DNA from 3 places in the Lysinibacillus sp. FSL K6-4013 genome. Region 3 is predicted to be linked to each of the others. Evidence: a T-box and tRNA genes for the amino acid it is inferred to sense, from the RefSeq annotation. Region 3 holds a T-box; the other regions hold tRNA genes.
What was found. A T-box is a leader RNA that pairs with one kind of tRNA and senses whether it is charged. The one in region 3 lies ahead of tyrS (tyrosine--tRNA ligase), so its partner is inferred to be a tRNA-Tyr.

Region 1 (3,724 bases), 880 kb from region 3:
ACAGGACGGAAAGACCCCGTGGAGCTTTACTGTAGCCTGATATTGAATTTTGGTACAACTTGTACAGGATAGGTAGGAGCCAGAGATCTCGGAGCGCCAGCTTCGAAGGAGGCGTCGGTGGGATACTACCCTGGTTGTATTGAAATTCTAACCCATGCCCCTTAGCGGGGCAGGAGACAGTGTCAGGCGGACAGTTTGACTGGGGCGGTCGCCTCCTAAAAGGTAACGGAGGCGCCCAAAGGTTCCCTCAGAATGGTTGGAAATCATTCGTAGAGTGTAAAGGCACAAGGGAGCTTGACTGCGAGACCTACAAGTCGAGCAGGGTCGAAAGACGGGCTTAGTGATCCGGTGGTTCCGCATGGAAGGGCCATCGCTCAACGGATAAAAGCTACCCCGGGGATAACAGGCTTATCTCCCCCAAGAGTCCACATCGACGGGGAGGTTTGGCACCTCGATGTCGGCTCATCGCATCCTGGGGCTGTAGTCGGTCCCAAGGGTTGGGCTGTTCGCCCATTAAAGCGGTACGCGAGCTGGGTTCAGAACGTCGTGAGACAGTTCGGTCCCTATCCGTCGTGGGCGTAGGAAATTTGAGAGGAGCTGTCCTTAGTACGAGAGGACCGGGATGGACACACCGCTGGTGTACCAGTTGTCTTGCCAAAGGCATCGCTGGGTAGCTATGTGTGGACGGGATAAGTGCTGAAAGCATCTAAGCATGAAGCCCCCCTCAAGATGAGATTTCCCATTACGCAAGTAAGTAAGATCCCTCAAAGACGATGAGGTAGATAGGTTCGAGGTGGAAGTGTGGTGACACATGGAGCTGACGAATACTAATCGATCGAGGACTTAACCAATATGTTTGAAACATTCAATGTATCGTTTATCCAGTTTTGAAAGAATAAAATATTAGAATATACTTGTAATTTTTATAAGTTATGTTATAATAAGTATTGTCTTTCAAATAGTCTAGTGATGATGGCAAAGAGGTCACACCCGTTCCCATACCGAACACGGAAGTTAAGCTCTTTAGCGCCGATGGTAGTTGGGGGCTTCCCCCTGTGAGAGTAGGACGTCGCTAGGCTATATACTAAAATTATTCCGAAGTAGCTCAGTTGGTAGTAGCACCTGACTGTTAATCAGGTTGTCGCAGGTTCGAGTCCTGCCTTCGGAGCCATTCTTGGAGAGTTGTCCGAGTGGCCGAAGGAGCACGATTGGAAATCGTGTAGGCGGTTAACACTGTCTCAAGGGTTCAAATCCCTTACTCTCCGCCAGCACTTTGATGTGTTCCAAACGATGGCCCCTTGGTCAAGTGGTTAAGACACCGCCCTTTCACGGCGGTAACACGGGTTCGAATCCCGTAGGGGTCACCATTTAAATACCCAGATGGAGGATTAGCTCAGCTGGGAGAGCATCTGCCTTACAAGCAGAGGGTCGGCGGTTCGAGCCCGTCATCCTCCACCATTATTTTTACAACATTATAGTATTATCGCGGGGTGGAGCAGTGGTAGCTCGTCGGGCTCATAACCCGAAGGTCGTTGGTTCAAATCCAGCCCCCGCAACCAAATGGTCCCGTGGTGTAGCGGTTAACATGCCTGCCTGTCACGCAGGAGATCGCCGGTTCGATCCCGGTCGGGACCGCCATTTATTTTAAAATATGGGTCAGTAGCTCAGTTGGTAGAGCATTAGATTGAAGCTCTAAGTGTCGGCGGTTCGATTCCGTCCTGACCCATCTTGTTTTTTTGCCGGTTTAGCTCAGCAGGTAGAGCAACTGACTTGTAATCAGTAGGTCGTGGGTTCGATTCCTATAGCCGGCACCAGATTTTCCCGGAGGGGTAGCGAAGTGGCTAAACGCGGCGGACTGTAAATCCGCTCCTTAGGGTTCGGCGGTTCGAATCCGTCCCCCTCCACCAGTTTTATTATTTTAGGGGCATAGTTCAACGGTAGAATAGAGGTCTCCAAAACCTTTGGTGTGGGTTCGATTCCTACTGCCCCTGCCAATTAATTTTATGGCGATTGTGGCGAAGTGGTTAACGCACCGGATTGTGGTTCCGGCATTCGTGGGTTCGATTCCCATCAGTCGCCCCATCTAATATAAAATTAATAAACATCATAATACAATGGCGATTGTGGCGAAGTGGTTAACGCACCGGATTGTGGTTCCGGCATTCGTGGGTTCGATTCCCATCAGTCGCCCCATTGTTGGGGTATAGCCAAGCGGTAAGGCAACGGATTTTGATTCCGTCATGCCTAGGTTCGAATCCTAGTACCCCAGCCATTTTTGCGGAAGTAGTTCAGTGGTAGAACACCACCTTGCCAAGGTGGGGGTCGCGAGTTCGAACCTCGTCTTCCGCTCCATGTATGACGGCGGCATAGCCAAGTGGTAAGGCACGGGTCTGCAACACCCTTATCACCGGTTCAAATCCGGTTGCCGCCTCCATATTTTAACTGTTAATCGGTTTATCCGATTTTTTTTATCTCCATTATGCCGGTGTGGCGGAATTGGCAGACGCGCACGACTCAAAATCGTGTTCCTTTGGAGTGTCGGTTCGACCCCGACCACCGGTATCAATTACAACGAAGAATCCTTGATTTATTAGGGATTCTTTTTTTATTGTAAAAAATTATAGAATGTATATAAACATAGATAAAAAAGAGGTAGACTGAATGGGTCTTATTGTTGCCTATACAACAGCTATATTATATGTAATCACGATGATCGTGGTAACGTTAACTAATAGATAAATGTGTGCTTGTCTTCTATTATAGATACTATATTCATACAACAATTGATATTCACAGTTCGTATAAAATAGTAAGACCGTGATTAGAAATCAAAAAATAGCAATTCATTCAAGGCGAGGTTCTATAACAAAATAAGATTTTAGCAAGTAAAGATAAATAAAATTCACAAAAGAAGCCACTCTATGGGTGATCTGACCCGAAAAAGTTAGACATATTTAGTTAAGCAACTTCTAAGACCTGAATTCGGTATTCCACCGGACTTAGGTCTTTTAATTTTGCCTTTATTCGTTTGTGATTGTAATAGTAAATATAGTCATGGAGTTCCTGTTCAAAATGTGCCATGGATTCAAATTCTTGTAGATACAGGAGTTCAGATTTTAATAAGCCAAAGAAATTTTCAATAACTGCGTTATCCAAACAATTGCCCTTACGGGACATACTCTGCGTAATCCCGTGTTGTTTTAATGTTTGTTGATACTTTTTCATTTGATAATGCCAACCTTGATCTGAATGAAGAATGACTTGATCACCTGATTCGAGGCGCTCCAATGCTTGTTCTAACATATTATGGACTAGTTTATACACTGGACGCTTCATTACCGTGTATGCAATGATTTCGCCATTACATAGATCAAGGACGGGTGATAAATAGCGTTTCTCACCAAATAGATGGAACTCTGTCACGTCTGTTACCCATTTCTCGTTCATTTTTTCCGCTGTAAAATCGCGTTGTAATATGTTTGGGGCAATTTTTCCGACGTTACCTTTATACGAACGATATTTCTTCATGCGGACTTCACACTTTATGCCAATGGCATTCATCAAGCAGTTAATCGTTTTTGGATCGTGATGAATACCAAATTTTTTTAATTCTTTGGTGATCCGACGATAACCATAACGTCCCTTATGTTCATGATAAATGGACTGAATTGCGACTTTCACATCAGCGTATTTATCATGACGATTCAAACGCTTTTCCCAGTAA
Region 2 (3,724 bases), 2.0 Mb from region 3:
TTTACTTTCGCGCTGGGGCTAGTCTCTGTCTGACTAACCCCGGCAATAAGTAGTCTTCCTCATTTATCCACACAAATAAATTGTAGGTATTCACTTATGGATGGCTGTTGTAACTCATTCCCTTCTCCACATTGAAGATAAGGGCTTATCCTCTCTGAGAATACAGATAATGGGCTTTTTGATCGCTATGCTACTTTGAAAAAAGGAAAGACACTTTGCAGAATGGTTGATTGGAGAGGAGCCAGCGTCACGCCGAGGGGGATTTAGCGTCACAGATGTACCCTGGAGCGAACGTAAGTGAGTGAAGCGGCTCATCGGACGCCGCCTGGAAAGGAAGCTGGCAGAACGGAAATCTACCTCTACCTTGCTAAAAGGTCTTTTTCTGCTAGTGATCTTTTTTCAACAACATGAAAAAGGAGAATAGAATTAAAGGAGAATAGAAAAAAGCATGTAACACACATCTGTGCTACATGCTTGATGACCCGTACGGGATTCGAACCCGTGTTACCGCCGTGAAAGGGCGGTGTCTTAACCACTTGACCAACGGGCCGTGGCTCCGAAGGCAGGACTCGAACCTGCGACAACCTGATTAACAGTCAGGTGCTACTACCAACTGAGCTACTTCGGAATAATGATGGGCCTAAATGGACTCGAACCATCGACCTCACGCTTATCAGGCGTGCGCTCTAACCAGCTGAGCTATAGGCCCATTTTGGAGCGGGTGATGAGAATCGAACTCACGACATCAGCTTGGAAGGCTGAGGTTTTACCATTAAACTACACCCGCAATAATGGTGGGTCAGGACGGAATCGAACCGCCGACACTTAGAGCTTCAATCTAATGCTCTACCAACTGAGCTACTGACCCGAAAATGGAGGAGGTAGAGGGATTCGAACCCCCGCGCGGTGTTACCCGCCTGTCGGTTTTCAAGACCGATCCCTTCAGCCAGACTTGGGTATACCTCCAAAAATATTAAAATGGTGGAGCCTAGCGGGATCGAACCGCTGACCTCCTGCGTGCAAGGCAGGCGCTCTCCCAGCTGAGCTAAGGCCCCATTAATCATGAAAGATGGTCGGAATGACAGGATTCGAACCTACGACCCCTTGGTCCCAAACCAAGTGCTCTACCAAGCTGAGCTACATTCCGTAAACATGAATTTATTGGCGCGCCCGACAGGAGTCGAACCCATAACCTTCTGATCCGTAGTCAGACGCTCTATCCAATTGAGCTACGGGCGCATATTAATTAAAAAATGATGAGCCATGAAGGACTCGAACCTTCGACCCTCTGATTAAAAGTCAGATGCTCTACCAACTGAGCTAATGGCTCATAAAAAAAGAAAAAATGGCTGGGGTACTAGGATTCGAACCTAGGCATGACGGAATCAAAATCCGTTGCCTTACCGCTTGGCTATACCCCAATGTTAAAATGGGGCGACTGATGGGAATCGAACCCACGAATGTCGGAACCACAATCCGATGCGTTAACCACTTCGCCACAATCGCCACTATATAAATTTATAATAGCTGTATATGAACGAGTACCTCAATACCTGGCAGGGGCAGTAGGAATCGAACCCACACCAAAGGTTTTGGAGACCTCTATTCTACCGTTGAACTATGCCCCTAAAATGGTGGAGGGGGACGGATTCGAACCGCCGAACCCTAAGGAGCGGATTTACAGTCCGCCGCGTTTAGCCACTTCGCTACCCCTCCAAGGGAATGGTGCCGGCGATAGGAGTCGAACCCACGACCTACTGATTACAAGTCAGTTGCTCTACCAACTGAGCTACACCGGCAATAATAATGGCGGTCCCGACCGGGATCGAACCGGCGATCTCCTGCGTGACAGGCAGGCATGTTAACCGCTACACCACGGGACCAAAATGGTGGAGGATGACGGGCTCGAACCGCCGACCCCCTGCTTGTAAGGCAGGTGCTCTCCCAGCTGAGCTAATCCTCCACAAAAAATAAGCGAAGCGACGTCCTACTCTCACAGGGGGAAGCCCCCAACTACCATCGGCGCTAAAGAGCTTAACTTCCGTGTTCGGTATGGGAACGGGTGTGACCTCTTTGCCATCATCACTTCACTTATTCAGCTGAAAGACTTATTCTTTCAAAACTAGATAAACGATACATTGAATGCTTCAAACATATTGGTTAAGTCCTCGATCGATTAGTATTCGTCAGCTCCATGTGTCACCACACTTCCACCTCGAACCTATCTACCTCATCGTCTTTGAGGGATCTTACTTACTTGCGTAATGGGAAATCTCATCTTGAGGGGGGCTTCATGCTTAGATGCTTTCAGCACTTATCCCGTCCACACATAGCTACCCAGCGATGCCTTTGGCAAGACAACTGGTACACCAGCGGTGTGTCCATCCCGGTCCTCTCGTACTAAGGACAGCTCCTCTCAAATTTCCTACGCCCACGACGGATAGGGACCGAACTGTCTCACGACGTTCTGAACCCAGCTCGCGTACCGCTTTAATGGGCGAACAGCCCAACCCTTGGGACCGACTACAGCCCCAGGATGCGATGAGCCGACATCGAGGTGCCAAACCTCCCCGTCGATGTGGACTCTTGGGGGAGATAAGCCTGTTATCCCCGGGGTAGCTTTTATCCGTTGAGCGATGGCCCTTCCATGCGGAACCACCGGATCACTAAGCCCGTCTTTCGACCCTGCTCGACTTGTAGGTCTCGCAGTCAAGCTCCCTTGTGCCTTTACACTCTACGAATGATTTCCAACCATTCTGAGGGAACCTTTGGGCGCCTCCGTTACCTTTTAGGAGGCGACCGCCCCAGTCAAACTGTCCGCCTGACACTGTCTCCTGCCCCGCTAAGGGGCATGGGTTAGAATTTCAATACAACCAGGGTAGTATCCCACCGACGCCTCCTTCGAAGCTGGCGCTCCGAGATCTCTGGCTCCTACCTATCCTGTACAAGTTGTACCAAAATTCAATATCAGGCTACAGTAAAGCTCCACGGGGTCTTTCCGTCCTGTCGCGGGTAACCTGCATCTTCACAGGTACTATAATTTCACCGAGTCTCTCGTTGAGACAGTGCCCAGATCGTTACGCCTTTCGTGCGGGTCGGAACTTACCCGACAAGGAATTTCGCTACCTTAGGACCGTTATAGTTACGGCCGCCGTTTACTGGGGCTTCAATTCGCAGCTTCGCTTGCGCTAACCACTCCTCTTAACCTTCCAGCACCGGGCAGGCGTCAGCCCCTATACGTCACCTTACGGTTTTGCAGAGACCTGTGTTTTTGCTAAACAGTCGCCTGGGCCTATTCACTGCGGCTCTCATGCGCTTGCACGCTCAAGAGCACCCCTTCTCCCGAAGTTACGGGGTCATTTTGCCGAGTTCCTTAACGAGAGTTCTCTCGCACACCTTAGGATTCTCTCCTCGACTACCTGTGTCGGTTTGCGGTACGGGCACCTCTCACCTCGATAGAGGCTTTTCTTGGCAGTGTGAAATCAGGAACTTCGTCCATACGGACTCGCCATCACAGCTCAACGTTACAGTGTGCGGATTTGCCTACACACACGCCTTACTGCTTGGACGCGCACAACCAACGGCGCGCTTACCCTATCCTACTGCGTCCCCCCATTTCTCAAACGGTGAGGAGGTGGTACAGGAATATCAACCTGTTGTCCATCGCCTACGCCTATCGGCCTCGGCTTAGGTCCCGACTAACCCTGAGCGGACGAGCCTTCCT
Region 3 (3,724 bases):
GGTTTTAAGCCGTTGCTACGGATTGTTTTAATGAGACGCTCCGCTTCCTCGCCTGGATCAAATACGATACATTCTTTTTCTTTATTCGATACGATATAGCAATTCGTTTGGACGGGACCAAGAGAATAACTTCGTACGTTCATCATAGTTATCACCTCAACTTCCTATTATACAGACTTTGCCACAATTTGACGATAAATGTTCATAGTTTGCAGTATTTTAGTCCTCGACAAAAACAAGTAGAACGTTTACAATTAAGGAGGAATATTGTTTGCGACATTCATTTTCTGATGTCGAAAGGAGTGTCTATTTTTAATGAACTTATTAATGGTTATTTTTGGTCTAGTAGCGATTTTAGCTGTAGTTGGTACATTCCAAGCAATTAAAGAAAAGAACCTATTAAGCGTTGTTTTCAACTTATTAAGTGCTGCTGTATTCGGATGGTTCGTCATCATGACGATTGTTCACAGCGGTTACCCACCAAAATTACACTAAAATTCAGACAAAAAAAGAGCAGTCTCCTCGGAGATTGCTCTTTTTTTGTTTGTTATTACTTATTGAGTTGAAGAAATCGTTTCTTGCCCAATTGTAGGACATCATTATTCATTAATACTTGCGATAAATCATCCATCGCTATCTTTTCTCCATTCAAGGAGACTCCATTTTGCTTGATTAACCGCAAAAACTCACTCTTACTATGAATAAAACCTATTTCCACTAGTTGTGGAATGATATCCATTATTCTTTCCTTATCAATTTCTAAGAGCAGTATGGGAATGTTTTTGGGTATTTCCTTTCTTTGAAATGCTGCTTCAAAATAAGCTCTTGCTTCCTCCATTGCTGTAGGTCCATGATATAAAGCCGTTATAATTTCTGCTAATAGAAATTTCAAATCGCGGGGATTCTCTCCCCTTTGTAGTCTCTCTTTAATAGCCTGCACTTTTAGTGGATGCTCATCTGTTGCTAATTCGAAATATTTGATAATTAAAGTATCTGGTATTTCCATCACTTTTTTAAACATAATCTCAGGTGCTTCATTGATACCAATATAATTACCTAAGCTCTTACTCATTTTTTCAATGCCATCTAATCCCTCTAGTAGGGGCATAAAAATAGCAATTTGTTTTTCTAATCCTCGATGCTTTTGTAAGGTGCGCCCCATTAGAATATTGAACGTCTGATCCGTTCCACCTAACTCTATATCTGCCTCAAGCTCTACCGAATCATACGCTTGCATAAGTGGGTAGAAAAACTCATGTATGCCAATTGGTATGTGCTGTTGGTAACGTTTCTGAAAATCCTCGCGCTCTAAAAGTCGAGCAACAGATGTTGTGGCTGCTAGCTTGATGACTTCTTCAAAGGACAGTTTTGCTAACCATTCACTATTAAAACGAACCGTTGTCTTGTTTATATCTAACACTTTAAAAATTTGCTCACAATATGTTTGGGCGTTTTTCTTTACTGTATCGTCGTTTAAGGCTGTTCGCCCCTTTGCTTTACCTGTAGGATCGCCAATTCGTCCTGTAAAATCACCGATCACAATAACTGCTTGATGGCCTAAATCTTGCATTTGCTTGATTTTTCGTAGAACAACAGCATGACCTAAATGAATATCTGGTGCGGACGGATCGAGCCCTAGCTTAATCGTTAAAGGCAGCTGTTCCTTATACGATCGCTCTAATTTTCCAAGTAAATCCTGCTCATCTACGATCTTGCTAGCGCCTTTCTTGATAATCGCTATTTGCTCCTTTGGTGTTAAAAACATACGAAACATCTCCTTGTAATATTAAATATTAATATTGCAAGCTCTATAAGAGTTCATGAGGTACTGACTGTTGACAAGGCTTTACTAACTTTTATCTAAATCCACTGCTTAAAAGGCATAAAAAAAAACGCCTTTAGGAAATTCCTAAAGGACGTAGATAAACGTGTTACCACCTTTTTTCGAGAGCTATTCACATAGCCCTCCTCAACAAGTACAGCCGTAGCGATACTTCTGCAATGATTACGGATGCAACCCCGTCGTAGCCTACTTAAGTTTCGGTACGCAGCTCCAAGATGTATTCACTTTAATATCCCTTGCGCCTCTCAACAACCGGCTACTCTCTGTCAGTTCCATTAAAGTTACTCGTTCTTTTCGATGCCTTTCACTCTTATACTCCGAAATGCGAAAAACAAATCTTCGTTATGCAGATATTTACACTTATTATAATCATCTCTTTTTCTTTGTCAATAGAGAAAGGTCAATAAAGCGTTTTCACTTGCCTAGCGTAGTAACATTGTGAAGGGTGTTTTCTTAAGCATAAGATTCACAAATAAATTTTATAAATGGTTGCGTGTGACTAATTCCTTTTTATCTGCAATATAAAAAGAGGCTGGGACAGAACTAGCTTCGAATAAGGAGAAAGGAGAATTTGAGTTCGCTCAAATTCTCCTTTCTCCATTTTTTACTATTTAATTTTATATGTTCTTGTTTGTTGGCCGTGTATTTTCGTAAATTCACGGCCAGTAATGCGAGCCCCATTTCGTTTTCTACCTTCGATTTTCCTCGTACAGAAAATCGAGTGAAACGCAAATTAGCCTTCAAGAATCCAAAAACTGGCTCCACGTCAATTTTGCGTTGACGATAAATGGTACGCGTTTTTTCTTCTGAAAGCTTTGTTCTTATATATTCTTTTTGTTGTTCCCATTTTTCATTCACCATCATTTTTCGATTGGTGCCTTCTTTTGCTTTTGTACATGATGAACGGAATGGACATCCTGAACAGTCCTCGCATTCGTAGATGTTGAACGTATGTTGGAAGCCTGTCCGATCATTCCGTACAGTTTGATTTTTCCATTCGAGACGTTTCTGATTCGGGCATGTATAGGTGTCTGTTTCTTTATCATATGGCCAGTTATCGGTGTTAAATTGGTTTTGTTTGTACTTTTTCTTTTGCTCCTTCTCATACATGGTATAGGGAATCAGTGCTTCTCGTTTTCTGTTCGAAAGGATCTCCTCATAGTTTTGTTCACTACCATAACCTGCATCTGCGACAATGTATTGCGGTAACTCGAAATAATGCTGCTCGATTTCATTTAGAAATGGAATGAACGTACGTGTATCCGTTGGGTTCGGAAAAATGCTGTAGGCAAGCGCATACTGACCTTCTGTTGCGATTTGTACGTTATAGCCTGGTTTTAGTTGTCCATTCTGCATGTAATCGTCTTTCATTCGCATAAACGTCGCATCTTTGTCCGTTTTTGAATAGCTGTTGCGTGTGTCAAAAATCTCAAAATCTTTTTCGTACCTCTGCTTACGAATCAGCCAGTCATGTACTTGTTTTAACAGTTGCTTTGGCGTTTTTCGTTCACTACGCAGCTGTTTCCGCATCCCGACATCATCCGTACTATCGATTTTTTGTGTATAGTCCTCGACCACTTCCTCTAACTTTTCAGCGATTTGCGTGAGTTCTTCCATAGAAAGCTGCTCCTCATCTTCACGTTGCAATGCTGGTATAATTTGTTTTTCAAGTAGCTCATTATACAATTGATTCGATTTTTCAACGAGATTGTGATGATGTTTTTCCACTGCTTTCTTCCAAACGAACGTGAATTTATTGGCATTTGCTTCAATCTTCGTACCATCAATAAAAATGGCCTCTTGATCGATGATTTTTTCTTGGACAAGCTGGACACGGAACTGCACAAAACACTGGCGAATGAGCTCTTTCATATCGGGATG

Region 1: it encodes a tRNA-Tyr, which carries the amino acid that the T-box ahead of tyrS (tyrosine--tRNA ligase) is inferred to sense. The anticodon was not compared.
Region 2: it encodes a tRNA-Tyr, which carries the amino acid that the T-box ahead of tyrS (tyrosine--tRNA ligase) is inferred to sense. The anticodon was not compared.

What each region holds. Positions count from the first base shown of each region.
Region 1 covers NZ_CP152031.1:3,896,654-3,900,377, reverse strand. Annotated here, with positions in the region: rRNA gene MHB39_RS19400 (23S ribosomal RNA) at 1-851, shown strand, start outside; rRNA gene rrf (5S ribosomal RNA) at 963-1,078, shown strand; tRNA gene MHB39_RS19390 (tRNA-Asn) at 1,095-1,171, shown strand; tRNA gene MHB39_RS19385 (tRNA-Ser) at 1,177-1,268, shown strand; tRNA gene MHB39_RS19380 (tRNA-Glu) at 1,293-1,367, shown strand; tRNA gene MHB39_RS19375 (tRNA-Val) at 1,383-1,458, shown strand; tRNA gene MHB39_RS19370 (tRNA-Met) at 1,485-1,559, shown strand; tRNA gene MHB39_RS19365 (tRNA-Asp) at 1,563-1,638, shown strand; tRNA gene MHB39_RS19360 (tRNA-Phe) at 1,654-1,726, shown strand; tRNA gene MHB39_RS19355 (tRNA-Thr) at 1,739-1,814, shown strand; tRNA gene MHB39_RS19350 (tRNA-Tyr) at 1,824-1,907, shown strand; tRNA gene MHB39_RS19345 (tRNA-Trp) at 1,921-1,994, shown strand; tRNA gene MHB39_RS19340 (tRNA-His) at 2,007-2,082, shown strand; tRNA gene MHB39_RS19335 (tRNA-His) at 2,118-2,193, shown strand; tRNA gene MHB39_RS19330 (tRNA-Gln) at 2,198-2,272, shown strand; tRNA gene MHB39_RS19325 (tRNA-Gly) at 2,278-2,352, shown strand; tRNA gene MHB39_RS19320 (tRNA-Cys) at 2,361-2,434, shown strand; tRNA gene MHB39_RS19315 (tRNA-Leu) at 2,482-2,562, shown strand; one part of gene MHB39_RS19310 (IS3 family transposase) at 2,959-3,724, opposite strand, start outside.
Region 2 covers NZ_CP152031.1:272,768-276,491, reverse strand. Annotated here, with positions in the region: tRNA gene MHB39_RS01425 (tRNA-Glu) at 479-550, opposite strand; tRNA gene MHB39_RS01420 (tRNA-Asn) at 552-628, opposite strand; tRNA gene MHB39_RS01415 (tRNA-Ile) at 636-709, opposite strand; tRNA gene MHB39_RS01410 (tRNA-Gly) at 714-787, opposite strand; tRNA gene MHB39_RS01405 (tRNA-Phe) at 793-868, opposite strand; tRNA gene MHB39_RS01400 (tRNA-Ser) at 874-966, opposite strand; tRNA gene MHB39_RS01395 (tRNA-Ala) at 980-1,055, opposite strand; tRNA gene MHB39_RS01390 (tRNA-Pro) at 1,071-1,147, opposite strand; tRNA gene MHB39_RS01385 (tRNA-Arg) at 1,163-1,239, opposite strand; tRNA gene MHB39_RS01380 (tRNA-Lys) at 1,258-1,330, opposite strand; tRNA gene MHB39_RS01375 (tRNA-Gln) at 1,347-1,421, opposite strand; tRNA gene MHB39_RS01370 (tRNA-His) at 1,431-1,506, opposite strand; tRNA gene MHB39_RS01365 (tRNA-Trp) at 1,555-1,628, opposite strand; tRNA gene MHB39_RS01360 (tRNA-Tyr) at 1,633-1,716, opposite strand; tRNA gene MHB39_RS01355 (tRNA-Thr) at 1,724-1,799, opposite strand; tRNA gene MHB39_RS01350 (tRNA-Asp) at 1,808-1,883, opposite strand; tRNA gene MHB39_RS01345 (tRNA-Val) at 1,888-1,963, opposite strand; rRNA gene rrf (5S ribosomal RNA) at 1,975-2,090, opposite strand; rRNA gene MHB39_RS01335 (23S ribosomal RNA) at 2,157-3,724, opposite strand, start outside.
Region 3 covers NZ_CP152031.1:3,014,671-3,018,394, forward strand. Annotated here, with positions in the region: gene MHB39_RS14930 (MBL fold metallo-hydrolase) at 1-146, opposite strand, end outside; gene MHB39_RS14935 (DUF2759 domain-containing protein) at 316-495, shown strand; gene tyrS (tyrosine--tRNA ligase) at 551-1,765, opposite strand; T-box leader at 1,910-2,150, opposite strand; gene MHB39_RS14945 (IS1182 family transposase) at 2,387-3,724, opposite strand, start outside.